4 regions of the Nonomuraea sp. NPDC050540 genome follow, and region 1 is predicted to be linked to each of the others. Evidence: riboswitches for the same ligand, from Rfam matches in the RefSeq annotation. Region 1 holds a riboswitch; each other region holds the start of a gene.

The links. A riboswitch is a leader RNA that binds a small molecule or an ion and turns the genes downstream of it on or off. The one in region 1 is predicted to bind cobalamin.
Region 2: another riboswitch for cobalamin. It lies ahead of cobN (cobaltochelatase subunit CobN); the one in region 1 lies ahead of ACIBI5_RS05445 (ribonucleoside-diphosphate reductase subunit alpha).
Region 3: another riboswitch for cobalamin. It lies ahead of ACIBI5_RS37890 ((2Fe-2S)-binding protein); the one in region 1 lies ahead of ACIBI5_RS05445 (ribonucleoside-diphosphate reductase subunit alpha).
Region 4: another riboswitch for cobalamin. It lies ahead of ACIBI5_RS32990 (CbtB-domain containing protein); the one in region 1 lies ahead of ACIBI5_RS05445 (ribonucleoside-diphosphate reductase subunit alpha).

Annotation. Positions count from the first base shown of each region.
Region 1 is NZ_JBITHA010000001.1:1,198,795-1,206,345, reverse strand. It holds gene ACIBI5_RS05450 (ribonucleotide-diphosphate reductase subunit beta) at 1-188, opposite strand, end outside; gene ACIBI5_RS05445 (ribonucleoside-diphosphate reductase subunit alpha) at 188-2,350, opposite strand; cobalamin riboswitch at 2,463-2,664, opposite strand; gene ACIBI5_RS05440 (Bug family tripartite tricarboxylate transporter substrate binding protein) at 2,689-3,615, opposite strand; gene ACIBI5_RS05435 (ArsR/SmtB family transcription factor) at 3,701-4,270, opposite strand; gene ACIBI5_RS05430 (alpha/beta hydrolase) at 4,351-5,733, shown strand; gene ACIBI5_RS05425 (SAM-dependent methyltransferase) at 5,767-6,567, opposite strand; gene ACIBI5_RS05420 (cytochrome P450) at 6,620-7,551, shown strand, end outside.
Region 2 is NZ_JBITHA010000011.1:61,490-69,040, forward strand. It holds gene cobM (precorrin-4 C(11)-methyltransferase) at 1-176, shown strand, start outside; gene ACIBI5_RS32940 (cobalt-precorrin-6A reductase) at 281-1,057, shown strand; gene ACIBI5_RS32945 (precorrin-2 C(20)-methyltransferase) at 1,045-2,586, opposite strand; gene ACIBI5_RS32950 (precorrin-8X methylmutase) at 2,586-3,206, opposite strand; gene ACIBI5_RS32955 (precorrin-3B synthase) at 3,203-4,303, opposite strand; cobalamin riboswitch at 4,295-4,500, shown strand; gene cobN (cobaltochelatase subunit CobN) at 4,531-7,551, shown strand, end outside.
Region 3 is NZ_JBITHA010000014.1:135,331-142,881, reverse strand. It holds gene ACIBI5_RS37910 (energy-coupling factor transporter transmembrane component T family protein) at 1-530, shown strand, start outside; gene ACIBI5_RS37905 (ABC transporter ATP-binding protein) at 527-1,954, shown strand; gene ACIBI5_RS37900 (hypothetical protein) at 2,261-2,662, shown strand; gene ACIBI5_RS37895 (ATP-binding cassette domain-containing protein) at 2,885-3,139, shown strand; cobalamin riboswitch at 3,270-3,470, shown strand; gene ACIBI5_RS37890 ((2Fe-2S)-binding protein) at 3,638-4,321, shown strand; gene ACIBI5_RS37885 (YcaO-like family protein) at 4,563-5,714, shown strand; gene ACIBI5_RS37880 (LLM class F420-dependent oxidoreductase) at 5,735-6,757, shown strand; gene ACIBI5_RS37875 (MATE family efflux transporter) at 6,763-7,551, shown strand, end outside.
Region 4 is NZ_JBITHA010000011.1:72,395-79,945, reverse strand. It holds gene ACIBI5_RS33025 (hypothetical protein) at 1-384, opposite strand, end outside; gene ACIBI5_RS33020 (hypothetical protein) at 485-1,204, shown strand; gene ACIBI5_RS33015 (hypothetical protein) at 1,184-1,555, opposite strand; gene ACIBI5_RS33010 (hypothetical protein) at 1,561-2,466, opposite strand; gene ACIBI5_RS33005 (YbaB/EbfC family nucleoid-associated protein) at 2,463-2,762, opposite strand; gene ACIBI5_RS33000 (SigE family RNA polymerase sigma factor) at 2,893-3,384, shown strand; gene ACIBI5_RS32995 (hypothetical protein) at 3,381-4,553, shown strand; adenosylcobalamin (AdoCbl) riboswitch at 4,583-4,730, shown strand; gene ACIBI5_RS32990 (CbtB-domain containing protein) at 4,759-4,920, shown strand; gene ACIBI5_RS32985 (CbtA family protein) at 4,933-5,682, shown strand; gene ACIBI5_RS32980 (histidine phosphatase family protein) at 5,721-6,410, shown strand; gene ACIBI5_RS32975 (magnesium chelatase subunit D family protein) at 6,407-7,551, shown strand, end outside.

The DNA.
Region 1 (7,551 bases):
AAGAAGGCGACCAGGCGGTTGATCAGGTGGCGTTCCTGCGGCGACATCTTGGCCAGGTCGGCCAGGTCGGAGTGCAGGTCCACCTCCTCGACCGTCCACGTGTTGCGGATGGCCGCCCGGTAGCGCTCGTAGAAGTCGGGGTAGCGCATCGGACGGAGCGTCAGGTCCATTCCGGGGTCTAGCAGCATTACTGACACGCCTCGCAGTACTCGGGGTTCTCCAGGGAGCAGGCGATCGCTTCCTGGACGGGGGTCGTCTGAACGGTGGTCTGCGCGATCCGGGTGGCCGGTCGTGAGCGCAGGTAGTAGGTGGTCTTGATGCCCTTCTTCCAGGCATAGGCGTACATCGAGGAGAGCTTGCCGATGGTGGGCGTCGCCATGAACAGGTTCAGCGACTGCGACTGGTCGATGTACGGCGTGCGCGCCGCGGCCAGGTCGATCAGCGCCTTCTGCGGCAGTTCCCACGCGGTGCGGTAGAGCACCTTCAGCTCATCCGGGATGCCGGGGATGTCCTGGACGGAGCCGTCGGCCCGCTTGATGGCGTCGCGCAGGTCCTGCGTCCACAGCCCGCGCTCCTGAAGGTCGCGCACCAGGTACCGGTTGACCTGCAGGAACTCGCCCGACAGCGTCTCGCGCTTGAACACGTTGGACACCTGCGGCTCGATGCACTCGTAGCACCCGGCGATGGAGGCGATCGTCGCCGTCGGCGCGATGGCGATCATGAGCGAGTTGCGCAGCCCGGTCTCGGCGATCCTGGCGCGCAGCGCGTCCCAGCGCTCGGAGGCGCCGACGCCGTAGTGGTCGGGGTGCAGCACGCCCTGGGCGGCGCGGGTGTCGTCGTAGGACGGGTGCCGGCCCCGCTCGACGGCCAGATCGGCGGAGGTGGCGTAGGCGGCGAGGGCGATCTCCTCGGCGATCCTGGTCGACAGCGCCAGCGCCTCCGGCGAGTCGAACGGCAGGCGCAGCGCGAAGAACACGTCGGCCAGGCCCATGACGCCGAGCCCGATCGGCCGCCACCGCTTGTTCGCCTTCTCGGCCTCGGGCGTCGGGTAGAAGCCCAGGTCGATGGTGCGGTCGAGGAAGCGCACCGCGGTGCGGACGGTGCCGGCCAGGCGCTCCCAGTCCAGGCCGGCGCCGGTGACGTGGGCGGCCAGGTTGACCGAGCCGAGGTTGCAGACCGCGGTCTCGCCGTCGCTGGTCACCTCCAGGATCTCGGTGCACAGGTTGGACAGGTGGATGACGTTCTCCGGCCTGGCCGTCTGGTTGGAGACGCGGTTGGCGGCGTCCTTGAAGGTCATCCAGCCGTTGCCGGTCTGGGCGAGCGTGCGCATCATCCGGCCGTACAGGGTGCGGGCCGGCATCTGCCGCGTGTACAGGCCCTGCGCCTCGGCGGCGCGGTAGGCGGTGTCGAAGGCGTCGCCGTACAGGTCGGTGAGGTGCGGGACCGTCTTGGGGTCGAACAGCGACCACACGCCGTCGGACTCCACGCGGCGCATGAACTCGTCCGGCACCCAGTTGGCGAGGTTCAGGTTGTGGGTACGGCGGGCGTCCTCGCCGGTGTTCTCCCGCAGCTCCAGGAACTCCTCGATGTCGGCGTGCCAGGTCTCCAGGTAGACGCAGGCCGCGCCCTTGCGCCGGCCGCCCTGGTTGACGGCGGCCACGGAGGAGTCGAGCGTGCGCAGCCACGGCACGATGCCGTTGGAGTGCCCGTTCGTGCCCTTGATGAGCGATCCGCGCGAGCGGACCCGGGTCCAGGAGATGCCGATGCCGCCGGCGTACTTGGACAGGCGGGCGACCTGCCCGTACCGGTCGTAGATGGACTCCAGCTCGTCCCGGGGCGAGTCCAGCAGGAAGCACGACGACAGCTGCGGCCGGCGCGCGCCGGAGTTGAACAAGGTCGGAGAAGACGGCAGATAGGACAACGTCGACATCAAGGCGTACAGCTCGGCGGCCTCGCCGACCGTCTGGGACAGGCCGCAGGAGACGCGGAGCATGAAGTGCTGCGGGCGCTCCAGCACCTTGCGGGTCTCGGGGTGGCGCAGCAGGTAGCGGTCGTAGACGGTGCGCAGGCCGAAGTACTCGAACCGCTCGTCGGCGTCGGCGTCGATGAGGGCGTCCAGCTCTTCACGATTTTCCCGGACGAAACCGGCGAGCGCGTCCTGGATGAGCCCGGCCGCGTGCGTGGCGGCGACGGAGTCCGAGAACGAGCGGACACCGTGGCCCGCCGCCTCGTCGGCGATCTCCTCGGCCAGCAACCGTGCGGCGACCCGGGAGTTGGCCGGGTCTGCGATCACGCGCGCCGCCGCCTCCTCGATGGCCAGCCGCCGATCCATCTCAACGATCTGCGTCACGTGCAACACTCCTCGCGAGCGAGCTTTCCCCCTGCGAGGGCACGCGAGAGCGCACACGGCAAGTACGGAGATCCCCCGGCCGCGCAGCCCCCGGGCCCTCCCTCGAGGCCCAATGGACAGGACAACCGCTGGCAGGTCTTCGGGCTCGCGGGCGTCTCAACGCGTGAGTCCTACTGGCCGTCGCTTCCCGGACCAGGGTCCAGTGCTGATGACGGCGGTCGTTCCCGCTTACCGCTGCGGGGCAGCCCTGGAATCGCACCAGGTTCCCTTTTGCTCCGCCTCCGGGGAGGCGAACCAGCGACAGTGCAGGATCCTACATCTAGTGGCCGATCCCGCAACTATCCCCGGTATGTTGTGCTCGGCGTGTCGAGCATGCCGAGTTCACGGAGTACTCTGCGGGTACGGGCGGACTCGGTGGCCAGCCATGTGGAGAAGTCGTCGCCGCTGAGCGGGATGGCCTCCCAGCCCCCGTTACGGCAGGCCTCGTGCCACGGCGCCGACCGGGTCGCCTCCTCCATCATGCGCACCGCGGCGCCCCGCCGTTCGCCGTCCATCGCCGCGGGCCCGACCACCGCGCACCAGTCGGCGAAGTCGACGCGAACCCCGCACTCCAGGAGCGTGGGGGCGTCGACGCCGGGGACCCGGGCGGCCGAGGAGACGGCCAGCGGCCTGATCCGGCCGGAGTCGAGCCGGGCCCGCCAGTCGCGCAGCCGCCCGGTGGCCGCCGCGACCTTGCCGCCCTGCATGGCCGCCGCCACCTCCTGGGCGCCCGGGTAGCCGGTGTAGTCGATCTTCCTGACGTCCACGCCGAGCCCCTGCGCCACCAGGCCGAACAGCAGGTGATCGGGCTCGCCCAGGGGCCCGCCGGCCAGGTAGGTGCGCTCCGGCTGGGCCAGCAGGTGGGCGGCGAAGGCGTCGAAGTCCTTCAGCCGTGAGTTGGCCGGCACCACCAGCACCTCGACGTTGCCGGTGAGCCTGGCCAGCGGCGTGGTGGCGATGTGCATGGGGCGCTGGTCGTTCAGCTCGGCGGCGGCCAGCGCGGGCAGGCCGGTGACGGTGACGGTGGTCGTGCCGCCCGTGCCGGTGGCGGGGTAGCCGGTCCTGCGCAGGGTGCGGTAGAGCGCCTGTGCGACCGCGGCCCATCGCTCACCGCCGGGGACGACGCCGACGGGGCCGAGGCCGTTCGCGCCGCCACCCGCGCCGGCGCATCCGGAGACACAGGCGGCCAGGCCGAGCCCGAGTGCGAAGAACTGCCGACGCCGCATGATGCCCCTCCCCGAACCCCGATAGACCTCCCATTACATGAGGTTATTGACAGATCACACGGTGTTACACATCGGGGGGCACTCTTCACGTTTCATCGGCCGGCAGCGCGAACAACCTGATGTAGAGCGGGCGGGCGTCCGGGGGCGCGTCGTCGGCCTGGTGACTGTACTTGGACAGCAGCGCGATGTACTCCTCGAAGAAGGCGTCGAACCCCTCCTTGGTCATCCGGCCGAACCCCCGTGAGGCCTTGGCCCAGTCGGGATCGCGCCGGTAGGCGGCCCCGAAGCGGTCCATCAGCGCGCGGTCCTCGGCCATGCCGATGCGGTAGAACTCCTCCAGCACCGCGCGGCTCTCCGGCGCCACGTCGCGGAAGTTCGGCGTGCGGATGTCGCGCGGCATGTCGGCCTTGCGCCACCAGCGCTCGCGGCCGGCCGAACGTTCGGGAATCTCCTCGATGAAGCCGTACTTCTCCAGCTGGCGCAGGTGGTAGCTGGTCGTGCCGGTCTTGGCGCCGAGCAGCTCGCCCAGCGTGGTGGAGGTGGCGGGGCCGTGCACGTTGAGGTGCGACAGCATGCGCCGGCGCATCGGATGGGCCAGGGCCTTCAGACGCTCGTGATCGTCGAGATACAGCGGCGCCCCATCCTCATCCCTCATGAGGAGAGAGCTTAGTCCTGCCGGATGATTTCTGCAGACATGTCTTTGCCGACAGATCTCTGCAGAGTAGCGTCGGCAGCATGAAGAGGTTAGTGATCATGTTGTTCGCGCTCGTCTGCGCGTTCGTTCCGGCCGTTCCCGCGCTGGCCGCCGACGGGCTGACCGTCACCGAGGTCTCCTTCCGCGGCAGCGGCGGGCTCCAGATGCACGGCAGCGTGCTGGTCCCCTCCGGCGCGCGCGGGCCGCTGCCCGGCCTGGTGCTCGTGCACGGATCAGGCGGCGGCACCCCGCGTACGAAGCTGATGACCGAGGCCGAGGCCTTCGCCCGCCAGGGCCTGGCCGTGCTGGTCTACGACAAGCGCTCCGAGGGCTACTCGATGACCGTCCGCGACTACGGCCAACTGGCCGGCGACGCGCTCGGCGCGCACGCGGCCCTGCGCGCCTTCGCGGGGGTCGATCGGGGCAACGTCGGCATCTGGGGCCTGAGCGAGGGTGGCTGGGTCGCCCCGCTGGCCGCCACCCGCTCCAAGGACGTCGCCTTCGTGGTGATCGTCGGCGGCAACGCCATGCAGCCGCTGCGCCAGCAGACCTGGGCGGTCGCCGCCGGGCTGCGCAACGCCGGCGTCAGCGGCCCGGTGCCCGACCGCGGTGTACCCGCCGTCTACCGGCTGCTGGCCGGGGCGGGGCAGTTCCCGATGCCCTGGCACGACGCGCAGGCCGTGCTCGCCCGGGTCACCCAGCCCGTGCTCGGCATCTGGGGCGCCCACGACCTGCTCACCCCGCCGCGGGAGACCCCGGGGCTGCTGGCCGAGGGCCTCGCGCACGAGAACTACACGCTGCGCTACTTCGCCGGCGCCGACCACGCCGCCCACCTCACGCCCGACCGCGGCGTCACCCGCTCCCCCGAGCTCGCGCCCGGCTACGCCGAGGCCGTCGGGACCTGGGTGAAGCGCGTCGCCGCCGGGCGGCTGCCGACCGCGGAGAGCGTGGGCGAGCTGCCCGGCCAGGCGTCGATGACCGTCGCGGTCCCGCCGCCGGCCTGGTGGGAGTCGGCCGCGGTGCAGGTGGGGGCGCTCCTGCTGTTCCTCGTGGCCTTCCTGGGCTACCCGGTGTGGGCGCTGGTCAGGCGGGTGCGGGGCCGTACCCCGGCGGAAGCGGGGGCGCGCTGGCCGCGGACGGTGGCGATCGCCGCGCCCGTGGCGGCCTTCGGCGCGCTGGCCTACCTGTTCTACTCGGTCATGACGGGCGGCAAGCTGGGCTCGCCCGGCCCGCTGGTGGCCGGCCGCCCGCTCGTCTGGCTGGTCCTGCAGGCCCTCGCGGTGCTCGCGCTGGTCGCGGCCGTGCTCACGGTGCCCGCCGCGCGCCGGGCCCGCGGTTCCGAGCGGGTACGGCTGGCCGTCCTGCTGACCGGCGCCGCCGCCTTCCTGCCCTGGGCGCTCTACTGGGGACTGCTGACGCCGTGACCGGACGGGTGGGGGCGGGGCGCCGTGACCGGGCTAGTGGGGACGGCTCGTGCTGTGACCCGGTTTGCGGCCCATCGCGGCGCGCAGGTACGGCGGCAGCCGGTCCTCACCCACCAGCCGGGGCGCGTCGGGACGCCACTCGGTCACCTCGACCAGTCCCGGTTCGACCAGCTCGAAGTCGCCGAAGAAGCCCAGGATCTCCGCCTCGGTACGCCCCACGGCCCCGCCGGCGGAGGAGCCACGGTAGATGTTCTTGGCCTCCTCCTCCGCCTCAGGGTCACCGAGCGTCGGCACCGCGTGGGTGAGCACCAGGTAGCTGCCCGGCGGCACGGCCTCGCGCAGCACCGCGACCATGCCCGCCGGGTCGTCGGCGTCCTGGACGAAGTGCAGGATCGACACCAGCAGCACCGCGACCGGCTCCGTCCGGTCGAGGAACCCGGTCACCTCGGGGCTGGCCAGCAGTTCTCTGGGCCGCAGCAGGTCGGCGCGCAGGAAGACGACCCGGCCCGACTCCTCCAGCAGCGCGCGGGCATGGGCCGCCACGACCGGGTCGTTGTCGACGTAGACGACCCGGGCCTCGGGCGCGATCTCGTGCACGTTGCCCTGCGTGGGCAGACCGCTGCCGAGATCGAGGAACTGCCTGACACCCGCCTCGGTCAGCGCCCGCACCGCCCGCTGCAGAAAGGCGCGGTTGGCCCTGGCTATGGGGATGGCCTCGGGGATGTGCTTCGACAGCTGGTCGATCGCGTCGCGGTCGACGCCGAAGTTGTTCTTGCCGCCGAGCATGTAGTCATACATCCGCGCCAGATTCGGCGTCTGCGGGTCGAAGGCCACATCATGATCTTAGGTCTTCTCAGCCATGACTTCACTGGATACCGTCCGATTCATGGCCGATTTAGAGCATTTTCCCTTTCCGTCCGGTCCGAGGGGTGCCCCATCGGACCTGTACGCCGTCCGCCGCGAGAAGGAACCGCTCGGCCTGGTCCGGGTACCGAGCGGCGACCACGTCCACCTGGCGACGCGCTACGAGGACGCCGTCGTGGTGCTGACCGACCCGCGCTTCAGCCGCGACCTGTCCTACCCCGGCGCGCCCCGCATGTTCAGCGGCTTCACGATCGCCGAGGCGCCCGGCGGCCTGATCGGCATGGACCCGCCCGGCCACACCCGGCTGCGCCGCCTGCTGTCAGGCACCTTCACCCCGCGTCAGGTGAACGGCTGGCGCCCCCGCCTGCGCGAGCTGGCCACCGATCTCGCCGACCGGCTGCCCGCCGAGTTCGACTTCGTGACCGAGTTCGCCTTCCCGCTGCCCGTCCAGGTGATCTGCGATGTCATGGGGGTGCCCGGCATCGACAGCGAGCGCGTGCGGCGCTGGTCGGACGCCATGCTCTCCTCCTCCGGACTCACCGAGGAGGAGAAGGCCGGTTCGGCCGCGGAGTTCTACGCCTACTGCGCCACGATGATCGCCGAGCACCGCGACTCCCCGGGCGACGGCCTGCTCGCGGCCATGATCGAGGCCAGGGACGGCGCCGACCGGCTCACCGAGGAAGAGCTCGTCCGTATGACGCTCGGGCTGTTCCTGGCCGGGCACGAGACGACCGGCTCGATCCTGTCCAGGGCGGCACTGCGGCTGCTGGCTCCCCGCGACGGCTTCGCACGCCTGGTCGCCGACCCCGGCGTGATCCCGAAGGCGACCGAGGAGCTGTTCCGCGTGGAGCAGCCCGGCGACAGCCCGCTCATCCGCGTCGCCACCGAGGACGTCGAGCTGCCCTCGGGCCCGATCAGGAAGGGCGAAGGCGTCATCGCCTCCTTCTCCGGGGC
Region 2 (7,551 bases), on a different contig from region 1:
TGGCGCGGGCCAGCAGGGACGACGAGCTGATCCTGCGCGGAACCCTGTCCGACATCGCCGCCCGGGTGCACGAGGCCGGGGTGAAGCGCACGGCGGTGATCGTGGTGGGCCGGGTGCTGTCGGCCTCGGAGTTCCCCGACAGCCACCTGTACAGCGCCGCCCGACCCCGCCCATGACCCCGCCCGTGACCCCGCCCACAGGCCCGCCCGCGGATCCGCCCGTGGACCCGCCCGTGGATCCGCCCGGAGGTCTTTCCGAGCGCCCGCCTGCGGGTCCGTCCATGGGTCCGCCTTCGCGTCCCGTCGCGGGCTCGCGCCGCGGCGGGGTGCTGATTCTCGGGGGTACGGCGGAGGCCAGGGCGCTGGCCGCCGAGCTGGTGCCCTCCGGCATGCGGGTGGTGTCGTCGCTGGCCGGGCGGGTCACGAATCCGCGGCTGCCGGTGGGCGAGGTGCGCGAGGGCGGGTTCGGCGGCCCCGACGGGCTGGCCCGGTGGATCGCGGCCGAAGGGGTCGAGAGGCTCGTGGACGCGACCCACCCGTTCGCCGAGCGGATGAGCGCCTCGGCCGCCGAGGCCGCCGCCCTGGCCGGGGTGCCGTTGCTGGTGCTGCGCCGTCCCGGCTGGCAGGAGGGGCCGGACGACCGGTGGCGCCGCGTGCCCTCCCTGCCCGCGGCGGCCGGCGAACTGGACCGGGAGTTCCCCGGCGGGCGGGTGTTCCTGACGACGGGACGGCGGAGCCTGCCGGTGTTCGCCGGGCTCACCTCGATGTGGTTCCTGGCCAGATCGGTGGATCCGCCCGAGCCGCCGGTGCCCGCGAACGCGCACGTGCTGCTGGACCGCGGGCCGTACACCGTGGAGGGTGAGCGCGCGCTCATCGGCGGGCACCGCCTCGACGTGCTGGTCACCAAGGACAGCGGCGGCTCCATGACGAGCGCGAAGCTGGTCGCGGCCCGGGAGGCGGGACTCCCGGTGATCATGGTGGATCGGCCGCCGCTGCCCGCGGGGGTGCGGCTGGTGGAGAGCGCGGGCGAGGCGGCGGCCTGGGTTCAGGCCGGGTAGCGGCGCGGGGTGTAGACGGCGCCGCTCTCGCTCACCCGGGTGGTCGAGGAGCCGATGATCAGCAGGCAGCGCATGTCCACGTCGGCCGGGTCGAGACCGGCCAGCGTGGTGACGGTGATCGACTCCCGCGGCCCGCCGACGTCGCGGCCGATCACCACCGGTGTGCCCGGCGCGCGGTGCTCAAGCAGCAGGTCACGCGCGGCGCCCACCTGCCAGGTACGGCTGCGCGAGGCCGGGTTGTACAACGCCAGCACCAGGTCGGCCCGCGCCGCGGCGCGCAGCCGCTCGGCCACCACCTCCCACGGCTTGAGCAGGTCAGACAGGGACAGTACGCAGTAGTCGTGCCCCAGCGGCGCCCCCACCCGCCCGGCCACGGCCTGCGCGGCGGTCAGCCCCGGCACCACCCGCACCGGCACGCCGGGGAAGTCGGACGCCGCCTCCAGCACCGCGCTGGCCATCGCGAACACGCCCGGATCGCCGGAGGAGACGACCGCCACCCGGGCGCCGTCGCGCGCCATCTCCAGCGCGTGCCTGGCCCGCTCGGCCTCGACCCGGTTGTCGGTGCGGTGGCGGCGCTGGCGCGGGTTCGGCTGGACGCGGTCCACGTAGGGGCCGTAGCCGACCAGGTCGGTGGCGGCGGCCAGCGCCTCCTGCGCCTCCGGCGTGAGCCACGGCCGCCCGGCGGGCCCGAGCCCGACCACGACGACCTCGCCCGGCCCCTGCCCCGCCGGCTTCTCGGGCACGAACGTGTGCTCGGCCGGGCTCGGCAGCAGCGCCAGCGAGAAGTACGGGACGCCCTCGGGATCCACGTCCTTCAGCGGCGCGACCCGCTGGGCGCCCATGGTGGCGCGTTCCACGTACCAGGCGTCGTCCAGCCGTCCGGCCTCGGCCAGCGCGTCGCGTACCTTCTCGAAGGTACGGCCCAGCTTCAGCACCGCCGCCGAGTCGGTGGCGCGCAGCTTCTCGGCCAGCACCTCGCCGGGCAGGGTGCCGGGCAGCACGGTCAGCGTCTCGTCCCGCTCGACCAGGGGACGGCCGAGCACCGCCGACGCCCCGCTGATCGAGGTGACGCCCGGCACCACCTCGGTCGGGTAGCGGTGGGCCAGGCGCTTGTGCATGTGCATGTAGGAGCCGTAGAAGAGCGGGTCGCCCTCGCTCAGCACCACGACCGTCCGCCCGGCGTCGAGGTGGGCGGCGAGCCTGGCGGCGCACTCGACGTAGAAGTCGTCCAGCGCGCCCTGGTAGCCGCCCGGGTGGTCGGTGGTCTCCGTGGTCAGCGGGTAGAGCAGCAACTCTTCGATCTGCCCTTCCCGCAGGTACGGCAGGGCGATCGAACGGGCGATGCTGCGTCCGTGCCGGGCGGCGTGGTAGGCGATGACGTCGGCCTCGCCGATCAGCCTGGCCGCCTTCACCGTGATCAGCTCCGGATCCCCAGGTCCGAGCCCCACCCCGAAAAGCCGCCCGGCGCCCGCCGCCCGCTCGCTGTCCGCCGCCGGCTCTCTGCCCGCCGCGCGCTCGTTGTGTTCCATCACTCCACCTCGCTGGCGATGGCGTTGACCGCCGCCGCCGTCATCGCGCTGCCGCCGCGCCTGCCGCGCACCACGAGGTGCTCAAGCCCGCTCTCGGCCAGCGCCTGCTTGGACTCGGCCGCGCCGATGAACCCCACGGGAATCCCCAGCACCGCCGCCGGTCTCGGCCCGCCCTCCGCGACGATCTCCAGCAGCCGGAACAGTGCCGTGGGCGCGTTGCCTATCGCCACGACGGAGCCGTCCAGCCGGTCGCGCCAGAACTCCAGCGCCGCCGCGCTGCGCGTGGTGCCGAGCTTCTCCGCCAGTTCGGCCACGCCGGGCGCGCCGAGCGTGCAGATCACCTCGTTGCCGGCGGGCAGCCTGCGCCTGGTCACGCCGGAGGCCACCATCATGGCGTCGCACAGGATCGGCGCCCCCGCCCCGAGCGCCGCGCGCGCGTCCCCGACCACGCGCGGCGACCAGCCGAGGTCGCCGACCAGGTCGGTCATCCCGCATGAGTGGATCATCCGCACCGCCACCTGGGCCACGTCGGCCGGGAGCCCGGACAGGTCCGTCTCGGCGCGGATGGTGGCGAACGAACGCCGGTAGATCTCGGCGCCGTCGCGTATGTAGTCGCTCACTTCTGCCTTTCTTGGTATCCGTCGCCGGTCGCGACCATCTCGACGACCCGGCCCTTGGGCAGGCCGCAGCGGCGCTCGCAGCCTGCCCAGTGCACGGGCAGTTCCGGGCGGCGCTCACGGGCGGCCACCCACTGGGCGGCGTCGTGCTGGACGTCGGCCAGGGACTTGGCGCAGCCGGGGCTGCCGGTGCACGCGCTCACCCCTGTCCAGGGGGAGTCCGGGTCGGTGACCAGGCCGGATCCGGTCAGGTCGGGTGCTTCGGCGAGGTCGAGGAGCACGACGGTACGCCAGGGCGTGAGCCGTACCGGGACATCGAGGTCGGCGAGCAGGCGCGCCTGGGCCGCGGTCAGGCGCCCGAGCGGGACCACGGCCTCCACCGCCACCCGCCCGTCCGGCAGCGCGACCACCCCGGCCCCGCGCGCCCGCACCGGGGAGGCCACCGCGGCGGCGGCGGCCTGGACGCGGGCGGCGCTGAGGCGGGCGGCGACGCGGGCGGGGCCGTCGGGGAGTTCGGCGACGCGCCAGGCGCCGCTGTCCGCGCGCTCGGCCAGGAAGGCTCGCGCGGCGGCCAGGAGGATGTCCACTCCGGCGCCGGGCGTCGAGAAGGGCGTACCGGCCAGCAGGATGCCGTCCTTGACCAGGGTGACGTCGGCGCCCAGCGAGGCGACGTCGCCGGTGCCGTCGTCCAGGGCGAACAGGAAGCGGCCGGGCAGGCCGGCCAAGGCGGGGTCGGCGCACAGGGCGTGGTCCAGCGCCTCCACGAGAGGGTGGGTGGCGAAGCCGGTCAGCCGCCCGCCGAGCGGCGAGGCGACGATGTTGCGCACCCGCTCGTGCGTCGGCGAGGGCAACAGGCCCACCGCGGCCATCCGGTCGGCGAAGACCGCCGGAGATTCCACCGCACGCACCTGGACGTTGGCGCGCGAGGTCAGCTCGATCCCGCTCGCGCCAAAGGCGGCCAGCTCACGCAGCTGAGCTGGGGTGATGGCACCGCCGGGCAGGCGGATCCTGGCCAGCGGGCCGTCCGCCGCGGCGTGCGTCTGTAGCGCTCCCGGACAGGCATCTGGGCGGAGACGTCCGGAAAAGTCGGCTATGGACACGATGAGGATGGTAACGCCAGTAGGCTCACCCTTAGGCGACGGCAATGGGAGGAAGCCGGTGAGAAACCGGCGCGGTCCCGCCACTGTGACCGGGAAGCGAACCCCACCACAGGCCACTGTCCAGCGATGGGCGGGAAGGCCGGGGTGAGCATGGATCCGGGAGCCAGGAGACTCCTGCCGTCGCGACACCTGCGAACGGGGCGAGGACCCCGAGGGAGGACTGCGGCGTGCCTGGCGTTCTGCTGCTCTCTACATCCGACACCGACCTGCTGAGCGCGCGCGCCAGCGGCGCTGACTACCGCCTGGGCAACCCCGCCAGGTTGCTCACCGACGACCTGCCCGCGCTCGTGGACGGCGTCGACCTGATCGTGGTCCGGCTGCTCGGCGGCCGCCGCGCGTGGGAGGAAGGCCTCGACGCGCTGCTCGCCGGCCCACGCCCGGTCGTCGTGCTCGGCGGCGAGCAGGCCCCCGACGCCGAGCTGATGGAACTGTCCACGGTGAGCGCGGGCGTCGTCGCCGAGGCGCACGCCTACCTCGCGCACGGCGGCCCCGCCAACCTCGCCGAGTTGCACGGCTTCCTGTCCGACACGGTCCTCCTGACCGGGTACGGCTTCGCCCCACCGGCCCCCATGCCCTCCTGGGGCCCGCTGGAGCGCGACTCCAAGGCCACCGAGGGCCCCGTGATCGGCGTCCTGTACTACCGGGCCCACCACGTGGCCGGCAACACCGCGTTCGTGGAGTCCCTGTGCCGGGCGATCGAGGAGTCGGGCGGCCGGCCGCTGCCGGTGTACTGCTCCTCGCTCAGAACGGCAGAACCGGCGCTCCTCGACGTCCTGCGCACCGCCGACGCCCTGGTCGTGACCGTCCTGGCGGCGGGCGGCTCCCGTCCGGCCACCGCGGGCGCGGGCGGCGACGACGAGGCGTGGGACGTCGGCGCGCTGGCCACCCTGGACGTCCCGATCCTGCAAGGACTCTGCCTGACCAGCGGCAAGAAGGAGTGGGAGGACAACGACGACGGCCTGTCCCCGCTCGACGCCGCCTCGCAGGTGGCCATCCCCGAGTTCGACGGCCGGATCATCACGGTGCCGTTCTCGTTCAAGGAGATCGACGAGGACGGCCTGACCGTCTACACGGCCGACCCCGAGCGAGCCCGCCGCGTGGCCGGGATCGCGGTGCGCCACGGCCTGCTCAGGCACACGCCGCCGGCCGAGCGGCGGCTCGTGGTCATGCTGTCGGCGTACCCGACCAAGCACTCCAGGGTCGGCAACGCGGTCGGCCTGGACACCCCCGCGAGCACGGTCGGGCTGCTGGCCAGGCTGGCCGAGGCCGGCTACGACCTCGGCGAAGGCTTCCCCGGGGTCGCCGAGCAGGACGGCGACGCGCTCATCCACGCGCTGATCGCCGCCGGCGGCCAGGACCAGGACTGGCTGACCGAGGAACACCTGGCGGGAAACCCGGTGCGCATCCCCGCCGCCGACTACGAGCGCTGGTACCGCACACTGCCCGCGGACCTGCGCGCCGGCATGGAACGGCACTGGGGTACGCCGCCCGGCGAGCTGTTCGTGCACGAGGGCGACATCGTGCTGGCGGCCCTGCGCGCGGGCAACGTGGTGGTCATGGTCCAGCCGCCGCGCGGCTTCGGCGAGAACCCGATCGCCATCTACCACGACCCCGACCTGCCGCCGAGCCACCACTACCTGGCCGCCTACCGCTGGTTGTCGGCGGAGTTCGGCGCGCACGCGATGGTGCACGTCGGCAAGCACGGCAACCTGGAGTGGCTGCCCGGCAAGTCGGCCGGGATGTCGGCCTCCTGCGGCACCGACGCCGCGATCGGCGACCTGCCGCTCATCTACCCGTTCCTGGTCAACGACCCGGGCGAGGGTACGCAGGCCAAGCGGCGGGCGCACGCGGTGCTGGTGGACCACATGGTGCCGCCGATGGCCAGGGCCGAGTCCTACGGCGACATCGCCCGCCTGGAACAACTCCTGGACGAGCACGCCTCCATCGCCGCCATGGACCCGGCCAAGCTGCCCGCGATCAGGGCGCAGATCTGGACGCTGATCCAGGCCGCCCGGCTCGACCACGACCTGGGCATGGCCGACCGGCCGCACGACACCGAGTTCGACGACTTCATCCTGCACGTGGACGGCTGGCTGTGCGAGGTGAAGGACGCGCAGATCCGCGACGGCCTGCACGTGCTCGGCCAGGCGCCGGAGGGGCCCGCCCGGGTGGGGCTGGTGCTGGCGATCCTGCAGGCCAGGCAGATGTGGGCGGGCAAGGAGTCGCTGCCGGGTCTGCGCCAGGCGCTCGGGCTGACCGAGGACGGCAGCGCGTCGCTGAAGGACGTGGACCGGGTCGAGGCCACCGCCCGCGCGCTGGTGGAGGCGATGGAGGAACGCGGCTGGACGGTGGAGGCCGCCGCGGCGGTGGCGCCCAGCGCCGAGGTGGAGCGCATCCTCCGCTTCGCCGCCACCGAGGTCGTGCCCAGGCTGGCGCGTACCACCGACGAGATCGACCACGTCCTGCACGCCCTGAACGGCGGGTACGTCCCCGCCGGGCCCAGCGGTTCGCCGCTGCGCGGGCTGGTCAACGTCCTGCCGACCGGCCGCAACTTCTACTCCGTCGACCCCAGGGCGGTCCCGAGCCGGCTGGCGTGGGAGACCGGCCAGGCCATGGCCGACTCGCTCCTGGAGCGCTACCGCACCGACACCGGCGACTGGCCGCGCTCGGTGGGCCTGTCGGTCTGGGGAACCAGCGCCATGCGGACCGCGGGCGACGACGTGGCCGAGGTCCTGGCGCTGCTGGGCATCCGCCCGGAATGGGATGAGGCCTCCCGCCGCGTGGCGGGCCTCGCGCCGATCCCGCTGGAGGAGCTCGGCCGCCCCCGCATCGACGTGACCGTCCGCATCAGCGGCTTCTTCCGCGACGCCTTCCCGCACGTCGTGGCGATGCTCGACGACGCGGTACGGCTCGCCGCCGGCCTGGACGAGGCCGACGAAGACAACTACGTCCGCGCCCACGTCAAGGAGGAGACGCACGGCGACGAGCGCCGGGCCACGATGCGCATCTTCGGCTCGGCCCCCGGCGCCTACGGGGCGGGCATCCTGCCGCTCATCGACAGCCGCAACTGGCGCGACGACGCCGACCTGGCCGAGGTGTACGCGGTGTGGGGCGGCTACGCCTACGGCCGCGACCTGGAGGGCGTGCCCGCGCGCGCCGACATGGAGAGCGCCTACCGCCGGATCGCC
Region 3 (7,551 bases), on a different contig from region 1:
CCCTGCCGGCCGGTGCCGCCGCCATCGGAGCCGTCGCCCACCTGCTGCCGGTGCTCCTCCCGCATCCGGCGGTCGGCATGGTCGCGACCCTGGCCGCGTACCTGGTCCGCTTCGTCGCCATCGGCGGCGTGGCCCTGCACCTGATCTCCACGACCTCTCCCACGGAGCTGACGGCGGCGCTGCGCGCCGCCCGGGTGCCGAGGGCGATCACCGTCTCCGCGGCCGTGATGCTGCGGTTCCTGCCGACGATCTTCGCCGAGGCCCGCGCCGTGTACGACGCCATGCGGCTGCGGGGGATAGGCGGATGGCGTGGCATGCTGCGCCACCCCGTGCTCGGCATCGAACGCTTCACGGTCCCGCTCATCGCCTCGAGCCTGCGCGTGGCCGAGGACCTGTCCGCCTCGGCGCTTCTGCGCGGGCTCGGCTCGCCTTCCCGCCCCAGCTCGATGCGCCCGCCACGGCTCGCCGCCGCCGACGGCGCGGCCGTTCTCGTCGCCCTGGCGCTGGGCACGGCCACGGTCCTGTGGTGATCCGGATCGACGGGGTGCGCTGGACCTACGCCGGCGCGACAAGCCCCACGCTCGACGGCCTCACCCTGCACGTGCGGCGCGGAGAGACGGTCGTGCTGTGCGGGCCCAGCGGGTCGGGCAAGAGCACCGCGCTCAGGCTCATGAACGGCCTCGTTCCGCACTTCCACGACGGCGAGCTCGACGGCGCAGTGCACCTCGACGGGCAGGCCGTCGCCGACCTGACGCTCGACCAGCTCGGCCGCCGCACCGGCACCGTGCTCCAGCATCCCCGGCGCCAGTTCTTCACCGACGAGTGCGAGGCCGAACTCGCCTTCGCGATGGAGAACTTCGGCGAGCCCGCGGAGCGAATCAGGGAACGCGTCAGCGCGGCCGCCGCGGAACACCACCTGCGCCCTTTCGCCGGACGCAGGCTGCAGAACCTGTCAGGAGGACAGCAACAGCAGGTGGCCTGTGCCGCCGCGGCCGCCCACGGTCCGTCGTTGCTGCTGTTCGACGAGCCCACCTCGAACCTGTCCGCCGCCGCGGTCGAACGCTTCACGGCCACGCTGGCCCGGCTCCGCGCGAGCGGCGCGACCATCGTCATCGCCGAGCACCGCCTGCACTTCCTGCGCGGCGTCGCCGACCGCGTCGTCGCCCTGCGCGAGGGCCGCGTCGACGCGCAGTGGCGGGGTGCGGAGTTCGCCGCCCTCGACGACGACACCCTGGCGGCCGAAGGGTTGCGTTCCCTCGACCCCGTCCGGCGTCCGGAGGCACCCCGCGTCTTCGCCCGGGGCCCCAGCGTCGACCCGGGCACGCCTTCGGCGCGGCACTCGGGGGCAGGCGTGACCCTGCGCGGCGTCCGGTGCGCCTTCCGCGGCCGCCGGGTGCTCGACATCGAGGAGGCGTACCTGCCGGCCGGCGCGATCACCGCCGTGACCGGCCAGAACGGCGCCGGCAAGAGCACGCTCGCCCGCGTACTGACCGGCCTGCAACGACACGAGGGCGAGATGTCGCTGGACGGGCGGCGGCTCGGCCGGGCCGAACGCCAGCGTGTGAGCGGCATCGTCATGCAGGACGTGCAACGGCAACTGTTCACCGACAGCGTGAGCGCCGAGCTCAGGCTCAGCGGGTCCGGCGCGCCGCAGGTCGGCGGCCTCCTGCGTGACCTCGACCTCGAGTCTCTGCGGGACCGGCACCCGTTGTCCCTCTCGGGCGGGCAGCAGCAACGCCTGGTCGTCGCCGCGGCCCGGCTCGGCGCTCGCCGGATCGTCGTGTTCGACGAGCCCAGCTCCGGCGTCGACCGCCGTCACCTGCACTCCGTCGCGCGGATCATGCGCGAGCTCGCGGCCGAAGGCGTCACCGTGCTCGTCATCAGCCACGACGACGATCTTCTGGCCCTCGCCGCCGACCAGGAGCTCAGGCTCAGGGCCCTCGGTGGAGCGTGAGCGAGAAAGGTGCCGATCACCTGGCCGGCCGGGCCATCCGCGTCGGTGGGGTCGGGGCAGACCCGCCATGCGCCTGTTGAGGTATGCGTTGGCCCAGCTCACGGCGAGGTTGGCCGTGCACGGCGTGCGCCGGCTCCGCCCCTCAGGAGAGGGTGCCGCTTCGCCTGACCCATCTCGCTGCAAGCCGGCCTGACCGGGAACCTGGAGTAGGTTGCCGTAGTCATCGCGATATATCTTGACTTGGAGTGCAACGCGACATATCGTGACTTCCCGGCGATGCGTATCGACCCCTGGAGGGACGATCTCATGAACGAACTGGTGCCTGCCCTGGTTGTCCTCTTCATCGTCGTCCTCGTGCTGCTGTCGGTCTTGCAACTAGCCCTCGTGTGCGGCGCGCCATGGGGGAGCCTGGCATGGGGTGGGCGGCACCGGGTCCTACCGGGACCACTGCGGGTTGGCAGCGGTATCGCGCTGGTGCTCTATGTCGCGTTCGCAGTCGTGGTCGTGGACCGTGTCGGATGGATCGACGTGGTGGCAGACCCCGTCGCGGGTATCGGCACCTGGGCGGTGTTCGGGTTCGCCGTGCTCAGCGTCATCCCCAATGCGGTGTCCCGAAGCAAGCCGGAGCGGTATGTCGGAACATCCGCCGCGTTCATGCTCGCCGCGGCCAGCCTCGGCGTCGCGCTCAACGCGGCGTCGATTTCGTAAGCCGTCCTCGAACGCTGCGGCTGCCGACAATCCCGTCCGGCCAGGTCATGGTCTTGGAACGGCAGCTCGGCGCCGGTGCGCGGGTGAGGTTCGCTCCCGAGGACCGCTTCTTCCCGGCGGAGCTCCTGACCTCACTGCCCCGCGCGGTCCTGCACAGGCTGCGGCTTGTGGTCGGCCCGGACGCCATCCTGCGCCGGCACCGCGAGTCCGTGAGGCAGCAGCATGCCCGGACCTGTCGGCCGAAGCGGCGAGGGCGCCCAGCCGCAGTCCGTCATCTCCGCCGCCACGGCCGCCCAGGCCCACGAGTTCGGCACCCGCCTGTCCGGCGGCCGGCGCCAGCGCATCGCCATCGCCCGCGCCATCCTCAAGGACGCGCCCATCCTCGTCGTGGACGAAGCCGTCTCCAGCCTCGACACCGAAAGCGAGCAGGAGGTCGCGGCCGCCATGTCCTCCGTCCGTCCGACCGCACCACGCTGATCATCGCCCACCGGCTGTCCACCATCCTGACCGCCGACCGCATCGTGGTACGGGAATCCCGCCGCGTCGCCGAGGCCGGCACCCATGAGGCTCCTGACCGGCGATGGCGCCTACACCCGCCTCATATCCGCCCAACTGACCGGATCCGTGTCATGATGGCCGGGTAAAGGCGAGCGCGGACTGAGGAAGCCGGTGTGACTCCGGCGCGGTCCCGCCACTGTGATCGGCGAGCGGATCCCCTCGACGCCACCACCCTTCCCCGAGGGGTGGGAAGGCGGGGACGAGCCTCGACCCGAGAGCCAGGAGACTCACGCGGTCGCCTCCTCGACGACCTGGGGCGGATTTCCCCGGAGAGGAGCAGGCCATGGCGCCTGAAGAACGATGGCGTGCCGTCGGCCGCTCGATCCCGCCGTGAGTAGTCCCTGATCTCTCCAGAAACTGCCGGATTTGCCGTCCGGCCATTTAGTCATGCCCTTTTTGAGAATGGAGCCTGGAGTTATGGAAGCGGCGTCGGAAGAGTCCGTCCGCAGCACGCTCGAGGAAATCGCCGAATTCGGTTCGTTCTTCGCTCCGCACCTTGGCGGCGACCCCGCGGGATGGCACGACGTGAGCGCCGACTACGCGCGCGGATTCACCGATCTGGTCGAGGCGACCGCCGCCAGGTACGACACCGCCGAGTTGCGCATCGGCGCCTCCATCGCCCAGCTGAGCCACGCCGCGCGCCTCTGGTCGCCTGTCGTGGGCGCCGTGCTCACCCGCGGAGTCATCCCCGACCTGACCCGGCTCGACCGCGCCGACGACGACTCACGCCTGCGGCTGCCCACGCTCGCGGGATGGCATGCAGGGACGGAAGGCCAGGTCGCCGCCCTGCTCTACGACATGGTGGTGCGCCGCCACCTCGAACCGTTCGCGCGCGGCCTGCGGGTGAAAGTCGCCCCCGGACTCCTGTATGGCAACGCCGCCTCGGCCGTCGCCGAAGCCGGACGTGCCGTGGCAACCGCCCGCCCGGAGCTCGCCCCCCGGGCCGCTCGGCTGGTGAACCTGCTGCTGGCCACTGGCGGGCTGGCCGGGAAAGGCTCCCTCACCTCTCCAGAACTCGCGTTCCGGCGCACCACGTGCTGTCTCTATTACCGGGTGCCGGACGGCGATAAATGCGGGGACTGCGCCCTGCTGGACAAATGAATTCTTGAAATCCCGGTGAGCCTGTGCCTAAAGTTCTTGCGAAGAGTTCGCAACTGCATCACTTGTGCAGAATGCCGAAGGAGGACGCACATGGCGCACCACGGTTTCGCCGAACCCGATGACCCGCAGACCTGCCTGAAGTCCCACACCCCCGCGGTGGACTCGCCGTTCGAGTGGCGTGAGGACGACGACGAGTAAGACCTGATTTCCCGGTCCCGGCACACCCAGGAAGGTCTTGCTCATGATCCGCGAAGTGCGCCGGGACCGGCCACGCCACCCTGTCGTCGCCAGCATGGTCTCGTACACCGCTGTTCAAGGGACAGAGGTGACCGGTGGCGCGGCCCTCGGTGACGAAGACGCAGCTCGCCTGGCCGCGATCGGGGAGGCGATCGAGCGCCATTGCGCCAACCAGGTGCCCGGCGGCCTGACCCGAGCCGCCCACCGAGATCTGACCGAACCCGCACTCGACCCTCGGGACTTCGCCCTCTATTCTCCCGCCCAGTACGCGGCCAAGGGCTTTCCGTTCGTCCCGATGACCCGGGAACTGGAGATCACCTGGGTGCCCGCCGAGGACCTGACCTCGGGGGAGCGGGTCCTGGTGCCCGCCTCGCTGGTCTACGTCAACTACTTCACCGGCCCACGCCGCGGCGAGCCGTACACCAACTACCCGGTCCTGGCCGGTACCGCCGCCGGCCCGACGCGGGAGCAGGCGAGGCGGGCGGCCCTGCGTGAAGTGCTGGAACGTGACGCGGTCACGCTCTGGTGGGCCGGCCGCCATGAAGCCGCCCCGCTCCCGGTGCCCGAGACGGGCCCGCTGGCCACCGCGCTGGGCGAGGCGGCGACGTCCGGGCTGACGGTCACGCCGCTGGAGATTCCATCGGAATTCGGGGCGATCGTCGCCGGGGTCTTCGTCGAGGACCGCGAGCGCGGGATCGTGGGATTCGGCAGCGCCTGCCGGGAGACCGCTGAGGAGGCCGCAGCCAAGGCGTTCACCGAGGCCATCGGCACCTATGAGACCGGCCGCGTGCTGCTGCGCCTGGATCCCGGACCACCGTACCTGCCACGCCGCGCCGACCGCCGCTACCTCGACGACCTGCGGCGCGGCTGGCGTTCGGTCAACGACGTGCGCCTGCACGTCCAGCTCTACCTGGATGAACGCCTGCGGGGCGAGACGCTCGACCGGTTGCGCCACCCCGCAGGATCGCCCGCCAGGGGCGCGGCGACCTTCCGGGCCTACGCCGTGGACCTCACCGTCGCAGGCATGGACCTGCACGTCGCCCGGGTCATCGTGCCCGGCCTGTCCTGCAACGCCCCGGCCGCGTTTCCGTTCCTGGGCGGGAGCCGGATCCCGCCGTCATCAGATCTGACACCGGTGCCCCTGCCCTTCGCGTGAACCCAGGAGGAGACGAAGACATGCGGCTCGGACTTGCGATGGGCTACGGCGGCGAGCCGATGGAGGAGGTGCTGCCGGCGATCCGGCACGCCGAGAGCATCGGCGTCGACTCCGTGTGGAGCGTGGAGGAGTACGGACCGGACGCCGTCAGCGTGCTCGGCTACCTGGCCGCCGTGACCGAGCGCATCGAGCTGGGCACCGCGATCATGCAGATCCCGGCCCGTACACCGGCCGCCACGGCGATGACCGCGATGACGCTGGACGTGCTGTCGCGCGGCCGGTTCCAGCTCGGCCTCGGGCTGTCGGTGCCGTGGATCGTAGAGGGCTGGCACGGCCTGCCGTACGACCGGCCGCTGCGCCGCACCCGGGAGTACGTCGAGATCGTGCGTAAGGCCATCGCGCGCGAGGAACGGGTGGAGTACGCCGGCGAACTGTACCGCCTGCCGTACACGGGTGCGGGCTCCACGGGGCGGGCGCGGCCGATCCGCTCGGAGATGACACCGCTCTGGCCGCGCATTCCGCTGTATCTGGCGGCCATTGGGCCCGGCAACCTGTCGCTCACCGGTGAGCTCGCCGACGGGTGGCTGTCGGGGATGTACGCGCCCGAGCACGAGGCCGCGATCCTGGCTCCGCTGGACGCGGGCATCGCCGGGGCAGGTCGCGCGCCGGGGGATGTGAAGATCTGCCCCATTCTGTACGTCGCGCACGCTGACACGGTTGAGGCGGGGCGGGAGCGGTTACGCCCGCTCTACTCCCATCTGATCGGCGCGGCTTCGCCTGGCGTGCGTAACACCTATGCCGACGTGGTCGTCCAGATGGGGTACGAGGGCGCGGCTCACGACATCCGTAAGCACTTCGCCGCCGGTGACCGTGATGCCGCCACGGCCGCGGTGCCCGACCGGCTGCTCGACGAGGTGGCCTTGATCGGCCCGATCGAGGCCATGACCGAGCGGCTCGCCGTGTGGCGGGAGTCCCGGGTGGACACGGTCATCCTGCTCGACCGCGACCCGGCCTTCCTGGAGGCCGCACGGGCCGTGCTGTGAGACGGATGTGGGCGCTGACGGTGCCGTTGCTGGTGGCGGGGCTGACGCAGATCGTCGTCAACGTCGTCGACACCGTCATGCTGGCCCGATACTCCACGACCGCGCTGGCCGCCTTCGCGCTGGCCGCGCCCGTCTACCTGATCGCCCTGGTCGTGGTGCGTGGCTGGGCCACCGCCGTGCAGATCAAAGTGGCGCAGGCGCATGGCGCCGGCACACCCGCGGCGGTGATGCGAGTCGTCCGCGTGGGGTTGGGCACCTCGATCCTGGCCGGGGCCGCGATCGGCGCCGTCCTGTACGCCGTCGCCGGATCGGCGCTGACCCTGCTGGGTGCCTCCGCCGAGCTGGCGGGGCCGGGGGTGGAGTACCTGCGGGTGCTGGCGTTCGCGGTGCCGTTCGCCGCCGCCTCCTTCACCCTGCAGAGCGCCTGCTCCGGAGTCGGGGTGACGCGGGCGGCGATGTGGCACGCGCTGCTGGTCAACGCGGTGAACCTGCCGCTCGGGCTGTGGCTGATCTTCTCCGCGGGTCTCGGCGTCACCGGCGCGGCTCTGGCCACCCTGGCGGCCACCGTCGCCGGCACCGCGTTCCTGCTGGTGTACGGCCGCGCCCGGTTGCCCCGGGTGGCCGCCGACGGCCGGCCCGTGGCCGGGGAACTGTGGCGGATCGGCTGGCCGGAGATGAGCGCGATGGGCGTCGGCTACCTCAACGAGGCGCTGCTCGCAGGCTTCGCCGCCCGGATGGGCACTCTGGAGCTGGCCGCGTACCGGATCGTGGACAACCTGCTGCTCATCGTCTTC
Region 4 (7,551 bases), on a different contig from region 1:
CAGCGCCATGAACACCGTGTCCACCGACAGCCGCCCCTGCTCGGTCCAGTAGACGTCCTGCAGATGCAGCACCAGCGCGAACTCGTCGAGCACGAGCGCCGCCCCCACGCCGAACACCGCCGCGGTCACCCCCGCGGGCGGAGAACTCCCATCCTGTACGGCGAGCCCGCCGATCCCGCCCAGGCACATGAAGACCAGCCCGAACACCACATGGTGGATGTGCGTCCCGCCCGGGGTGACGTTCCCCGGCCACCACCGCACCCGCTTCCTGATCATCCGGACGCTGAACCTGATGAACAGGAACGTGAGCAGGAACAGCACGAAGAAGCAGAACAGCCGGAGCTTCCCCGCGTCGACGATCTCCCGGGCGAACCAGTGCCGCATCTACCCCCCAACGACCGGCCGGGGGGTAGTGCTAGGTGTACCCGCAATACTCGCCTCTGTGCCAATGTGCCCGCTGACCTGCGCCGATTGAATGATCGGCATGACGCGGACACACTCTCTCCCCGGCCCGTGGGTCGAGGCGGCCGGGCTGCTGCTCGGCCCGCTCCTGCTTCTCGCCGGGGTGCTGACCCGGATCGGCCAGGACGACTTCTTCCCCGGCCAGCTCGCCGCCTACGCCCGGCAGCCCGGCACGATGACTCTGTCCTACAGCCTGTTCGCCGCCGGGCTCGTGCTCCTGTGGCCCGCCGCGGTCGCGCTGGCCCGGCGGATCTCCGCCACGCACCCCGGCTGGGCGCGGTGGGGCGTGACGCTGGTGGTGCTCGGGTTGTTCGGCCGGGTCTTCCACGCCGGGGTCGGCCACCTGGCCTTCCAGATGGTCGACGCGCTCGGGCTCGAGGCCGCGCAGAAGGCCGTGGCCGGCACGTATGGGGCCGTCCACGTCTTCAAGGCGGTCAACGTCGTCATCATGGCCGGCTGGATCGTGCTGGCGGTCGGAGCCTTCCGCGCGAAGGCGTTCGGTCCCGGCGCGGTCGGCGTGGCCCGTTGCGTCGCGCTCGCGTCGGCCACCGGGCTGCCGCTCGGTGTGCTCAAGGGCAGCACGGACCTGCCCTCCCTGCTCGCCGTCGCCGGCCTGGTCGTGGCCTTGGCGCCGCTCGGGGTGAGCGTGCTGAGGCAGGCCGGCCCGGCGCCGCGGTGGTGGGCGGTGGCGCTGACCGTCGCGGCCGTCCCGGTGGCCTTCCTACTCGGGCTCAGCGGGTGAGCCCCAGATCTTGGGGTTCTCGTCCGGCTCGGGGAGCTTGGACAGGAGGTCGGCGATGCTGTCCCAGTTGGCGACCCGGACGAGGTCGCCCATGAGGCGTAGGCGTTCGGCGAGCTGTTCGTGGGCCTCGTCCAGATGGACCAGGCCCTTGGCGATCTGGTCGGTGTGGGCCTCGTAGCCGCGGGCGCCGCCGTCGCCCTTGAAGAACGTGACGCCCTCCTGGGTACCGCCCCAGAAGGCGCCGATGGCGGTCAGTTCCGCGGCGGCCCGCCGTACGTGGTCGGCCAGGTCGCGGCGCTCGGTGTCGTAGGCGTCGGCGACGGCGCGCAGCCGGGCGCGGTCGATTTCCATCCTGCTCACCCCGCGGGTTTGTGGGCCATCGTGAAGTAGAGGAGCATCCGGCCTAGCGTTTCCTTCCAGGTCGGGATCAGGTCCTCGCCGCCCTGGCCGTTCATGGCGTCGTAGCTGGGGCCGTAGCCGACGGAGCCGCCGGCCATGCGGCCGATGAAGTACTGCAGGTCGAGGTTCTTGGTCACGGCCCTGGCCGCGGGCATGGCCGCGTCGAAGGCGCCGTAGAAGGCCACCGAGGCGGCGAACTCCTTGAGCGCCTGCCGGGCGTTGTCGCCGAGCGAGCCCGGGTCCTCGCCCCGCGCCGCCTTGACCCCGGCGACCACGCCCACGTCGCCGATGGCGAAGAAGGCGCTGCCGATCGAGTACTCGGTCAGCTTGGCCAGCACGACCCGCGCGACCGCGTGCTCCAGGAGCTTCGACAGCAGCTTCGCCTGCGCCCTGCGCATGAGGAACTGCGTGATCTGGTACGCCGCCCCCGCCTGCCACGGGAACGTGGTGATGAAGATGAAGCTGGCGAGGTTGGCCAAGGCCATGGTCCAGTAGGCGTGCCGTACGGTCTCGACGATCTCGGCGAAGTCGTCGCAGGCCTCGGCGTTCGCCCGGCAGGCGGCGGCCAGTTTGCCCGGGTAGCCGAGGGCCGGCGGCATCGGGTGGAGGCCGGCGGTGACCGTCCTTTTGAAGGCGTCCACCCCCTCGCCGCTGTTGCGCCGCCAGACCGACTCGGCGGCGGGGTAGGTGTTGCCGGAGCTCTTCTCCACGCGTTCGGCCAGCCGTAGCCAGGTGTCTCGGGCCTGGCGGGCGCGGTCGGGGTCGCCTTCCGGGTAGTCGACCGCGAGCATCTGGAAGACGAAGGCGGTGATGCCGAGGGCGCCGAAGCCGTAGATGGAGGCGCGGGTGGGGTTGATCTTCATCGCAGCACGTCGGGGGTGAACGGCTCGGCCAGCGCTCTGGCCTGATCACCGGCGTCGCGGGCGGCCGCGGCGGCGGCCTGGAGGACGGCGGCGGCCAGCTCGTCGGAGCCGAGCCGCATGGCGCGGGGGTCGATGGTGAGCCCGGCCAGGGCGCCGGTCATGGTGGCCTCGGCGACGACCCGGCCCTCGGCGGCCTCACCCCGGCCGCGTACCTGCTCGATCTCTTGCTGGAGTCCCTGGAGTCGGGCGATCTCCCCGTAGAACTCGGCGAACATCCGGTCCAGCTCGTCTGTCATTCGGCCCAACGTAGATCGTGACACCGGTATTGGCAACTGAACTAGTAGGTAAAGCGTCTCACCTCACATTCAACAGAATCCGCCCTTCGTGCGTCTGGGATGTGATGGACAGAAGAAGGGTGAGGCCAGGGTGGACGACTTCGCGGCGTTCGTCGCCGAGCGCGCCGACGCGCTCCTGCGTTACGGGTACGTGCTCAGCGGCAACCCGCACGACGCGGCCGACCTGACCCAGGAGGCGCTGATCAGGCTGCACCGGGCCTGGCCGCGGGTGCGTGGCAAACGCGACCCGGAGAGCTACGTGCGGGTGACCATGGCCAGGCTGCACATCAGCACCTGGCGGTTACGGCGGCGCGAACGGCTCGGCTGGGACCTGCCGGAGACCTCGCACGAGGACGTTCTGCCCTCGGAGTCCGAGCAGGGGCTCTGGCAGGCGCTCGAAGGGCTGCCCAAGAAGCAGCGCGCCGTGCTCGTCCTGCGCTACTACGAGCAGCTGACCGACGCGGAGATCGCCGGGGTGCTCGGCATCTCCCAGGGGACGGTCCGCAGCCACGCCTCGCTCGGGCTGAGCAGGCTCCGCTCGGCGATCGACCGCCCCTCCGCCACGAACGGGAGCGCCCGATGACTCTGGAAGACGAGCTGCGCACCACCCTCGGACACGCCGCCGAGCGCGCGCCACACGCCCCCCAGGGCCTGCCCGCGCACATCGCCGGCCGGTCCAGGCGACGCAGGATCCGCGCGAACGCGCTGATGGCGGCGGTCGCGGTCGCGGTGATCGCCGGAGGGGCCGCGGTGGCGCTGCGCGGCGAACCTCCGCGGCAGCCGATCCCCGCGATCCGTCCCACCTCCACCCCGGCCCGGATCACCGAGGCCGAGCCGGTGGAGAAGGTGTGGCCGGCGGCCGTCACGAAGATCCCCGGCAAGCTGCGCGGCGGCGCGAAGATCCGCCCGCTGAAGCTGATCGGCGACCGGTCCGTGCTGTTCGAGACGTGGGAGAGCCACGAGAAGGCCAACGCGATCTACGCCTACGACCTGGAGGCGCGGACGAGCCGGAAGATCACCAATATCCGTACGCCGAAGGGTGTCTTCGCCAGCAACTGGACGATCGGCACGGACCGGGTCTTCTGGAGCACGATCGAGGACGGCGGCACCGGCCTGTGGTCGGTCCCGCTCGAAGGCGGGAGCACGGAGCGCCTGGCCACCGTGCCGGGACGGGTCGACACGATGGCGGTGGCCGGTGACCGGCTGGCGTTCTCCGTGATGGACGGCGGCGGCGTCTCCACCCTCCCCCTCGGGGGCGGGAAGGTGGAGGCGGTGCGGGGGGCCGAGCGGCACCACATCCTGAGCTGGCCATGGGCGGGGACGCCGAGCGATTACACGCCCAACGGCGAGACCAGCTACGAGGAGATCGTCAACGCCGAGACGGGCGAGACGAACAGGGCGGTGGTGCGCGCGGGCGAGACCTGGGTGCGGTGCGGCGTGCTCACCTGCGTCGGCGCCAGGCCGGACCGGACCGCTTTCATGCGCCTGCGCGACGGCACCCAGGAGCGGGACCTGCCCGAGATCCCTATGCCCGGAATCGCCGCGGACCGGTTCATGACGGTGCGGTTCGACTCGGCCGGCCGCGGTCAGGCGCTGCTCGACCTGGCCACGGGCCGCTCGGGAGACCTCGGCATCCGGCCCGGCGACGATGGCGGGATGCAGGTGGTTCACCCGGGCGTCGGCGACGGCCGGCTCGTGCACTATCCGCTCAAGGGCGAAAACGTGATCATCGACCTCTCGAAGATCACGTGACTGTTGACGAGAACCGGAGGAAAGGATACGTTCCGGTAGATTTCACGGCTGTCAGGGGAAATCCGGTGAGATGCCGGTGCGGACGCGCCACTGTATCCGGGACGTAGATCCCGGGAGCCAGGTCACCTCACGGCCGTGACCTCACCTGTTGGGACGCGTCATCCCTGAGGAGGCCTTGATGAGTGGTGGGACCACTTCGACGTCCGTGCCCTTTCCCCGTTTGCGGCCCTGGCTGCTGAGCGTGCCGTTGTTCCTGTTGATCGCGTACCTGGTCCTGATGGACAACGGCGCGGTCTCACAGACCGGCACCCTGCTCCACGAGCTGATGCACGACGGGCGCCACCTGCTCGGCGTGCCCTGCCACTAGAGGCCGGGCACGATGGTGCGCACCCTTGTGGTCAGAGGCCTGCTCCTGGGCCTGCTGGCCGGACTGTTCGCGGGCGCCTTCGCCTTCCTGGCGGGGGAGCCCCACGTCGACAGCGCTATCGCTTTGGAAGAGGCCGCGGCGGCGGCAGCGCCCGCCGCGCCCGCCGACGATCATCACGGTGAGGAGGCCGAGGTCAGCAGGCCGGTGCAGAAAGCCGGGCTGTTCCTCGCGACGGGCCTCTACGGTCTCGCCGTCGGCGGCATCTTCGGCCTGGTCGTGGCCGGGCTGCGCGGACGGGTCGGGCCCAGGTCGGACCCCGCCCTCGCGTTCGCCGCCGCGGGCACGGCCTATCTGGCGATCGTCCTGCTGCCCTTCCTGAAATATCCCGCCAACCCGCCCGCCGTCGGCGACCCCCACACGATCGGCAGCCGGACCCTGCTCTACGTGGTCATGGTGCTGGTGGGCCTGGCCGCCGTGGCCATCGCGGTCGCCAGTGGGCGCCGGGTCACCGGTGGTCCGTGGGCGCGCTGGAGCGTCACCGTCGTGACCTTCCTCGTGCCGGTGGTCGCCGCGCTGGCGCTGCTGCCGCGGGTCGACGAGGTGCCCGCGGGCTTTCCGGCCACGTTGCTGTGGGAGTTCCGGCTCGCGTCGCTGGGGACACAGCTGGTGTTCTGGGCGGCGTTCGGGGCGCTGTTCGCCTGGGCGGGCGAGCGCGCCGCCCGCCGGACCACCGCCGCCGTCCCAGCCGCCGCACCGAGCTGAGCGGAGTGCTTTTCGTACGGCATGCCAGCACACCAGGCATGCGCACAGCCTGCTTCCCGGCGCCGGAGCAGGCCGATCGCGCCAGCCTGGCGAAGGCCGCCCTTCTGGCCGGGACCGCCGACCTGGCCAGGACGGCGTCATACGCGGGACCCGGCATCCGGCCCGAGCTCCGCGAGCCCGGCGAACTCCGCGAGCCCGGCGTGCCCGGCGACGCGGAGCCCGGTGGGCTTGGGGAGATACTGACGGCCGGGCAGGCGGGGGCGGCGTTCGTCGCGCCGTCGGTGGCCGCGTTGCAGACCGCCTCGGCCATGGGGCTCGCGCCCATCGTGGTCGACGCGCTGGCCGAGGCGGATCACGGCCGGTGGGGCGGCCTGCCGTACACGCGGGTCGCCCAGGAGGAGCCGGACGCGCTCGCGAGCTGGCTCGCCGACCCCGGCGCGGCACCCCACGGCGGCGAGAGCCTCGACCGGATGACGGCGCGCGTCACGGGGTGGCTCGACGAGACGCGGGCCAGGTTCGACGGCCGGCGCGGGCGGCCGTTCCTGGTCATCTGCGACTCGGGAGTCATCCGCGCCGCGCTCGGCCACGCGCTCGGCCTGCCCCCGCTGCACGCCGCCCGTTTCGACCTCGCGCCACTGTCCACCACCGAGCTGGCCGTCACCCGCGGCGGCTGGCGGGTCGCCCACGTCAACCGGGACGCCCTCGAACACCGGAAGGTCACCTCTTGATCGCCACCTACCCGTTCAGCGCGGTCGTCGGGCTCGACGACCTGAAGCTGGCGCTGGTGCTCAACGCCGTCTCGCCCCGGGTGGGCGGCGTGCTCGTCCGCGGGGAGAAGGGCACCGCCAAGTCGACGATCGTCCGCGCGCTGGCCGCCCAGCTGCCGTCGGTGGACGTGGTGGCCGGTTGCCGGTTCGCCTGCGACCCGGCCGCGCCGGACCCGGACTGCCCCGACGGGCCGCACGACCCCGGCGAACACCGCCACCGGCGGCCGGCCTCCCTGGTCGAACTGCCGGTCGGCGCCTCCGAGGACCGGCTCGTCGGCTCGCTCGACGTCGAACGCGCGCTGACCGAAGGCGTGAAGGCGTTCGAGCCGGGACTGCTGGCGGGCGCGCACCGCGGCGTGCTCTACGTCGACGAGGTCAACCTCCTGCACGACCACCTCGTGGACCTCCTGCTCGACGCCGCCGCGCTCGGCACCTGCTATGTCGAGCGCGAAGGCGTGTCGGTACGGCACGCCGCCCGCTTCCTCCTGGTCGGCACCATGAACCCGGAGGAAGGCGAGCTGCGCCCCCAGCTCCTCGACCGGTTCGGACTGACCGTCGAGGTGAAGGCGTCGCGGGACCCGGACGAGCGGGCCGAGGTGGTACGGCGGCGCATGGCCTACGACGCTTCACCCGAGGAGTTCGTGGCGCGGTGGACCGCCCAGGAGTCCGCGCTCGGCGAGCGGATCCTGCGGGCCAGGGCGCTGCTGCGCGGCGGGGTCGCGCTGCCCGACACGCGGCTGCTGCAGATCGCGGCGGTGTGCGCGGGCTTCGAGGTGGACGGCCTGCGCGCCGACCTGGTCACGGCGAACGCGGCCATGGCGCACGCGGCCTGGCAGGGGCGGGACCGGGTGACGGAGGAGGACGTGCGGGTGGCGGCCCGGCTGTCCCTGCCGCACCGGCGGCGCCGGGACCCGTTCGACGCGCCGGGGCTGGACGAGGACCTGCTGGAGGAACTCCTGGACCGCCACCGGGGCGACGACGACCCTGACGGCGGCGGCACCCCTGACACCCCACCGGACGGCCCCGGCTCCCAGCCCGACCAGGGCGAGGCGGGACCCACGCCGGATCCCGGGCCCAACTCCCAGCTCGACCGGGGGGAAAC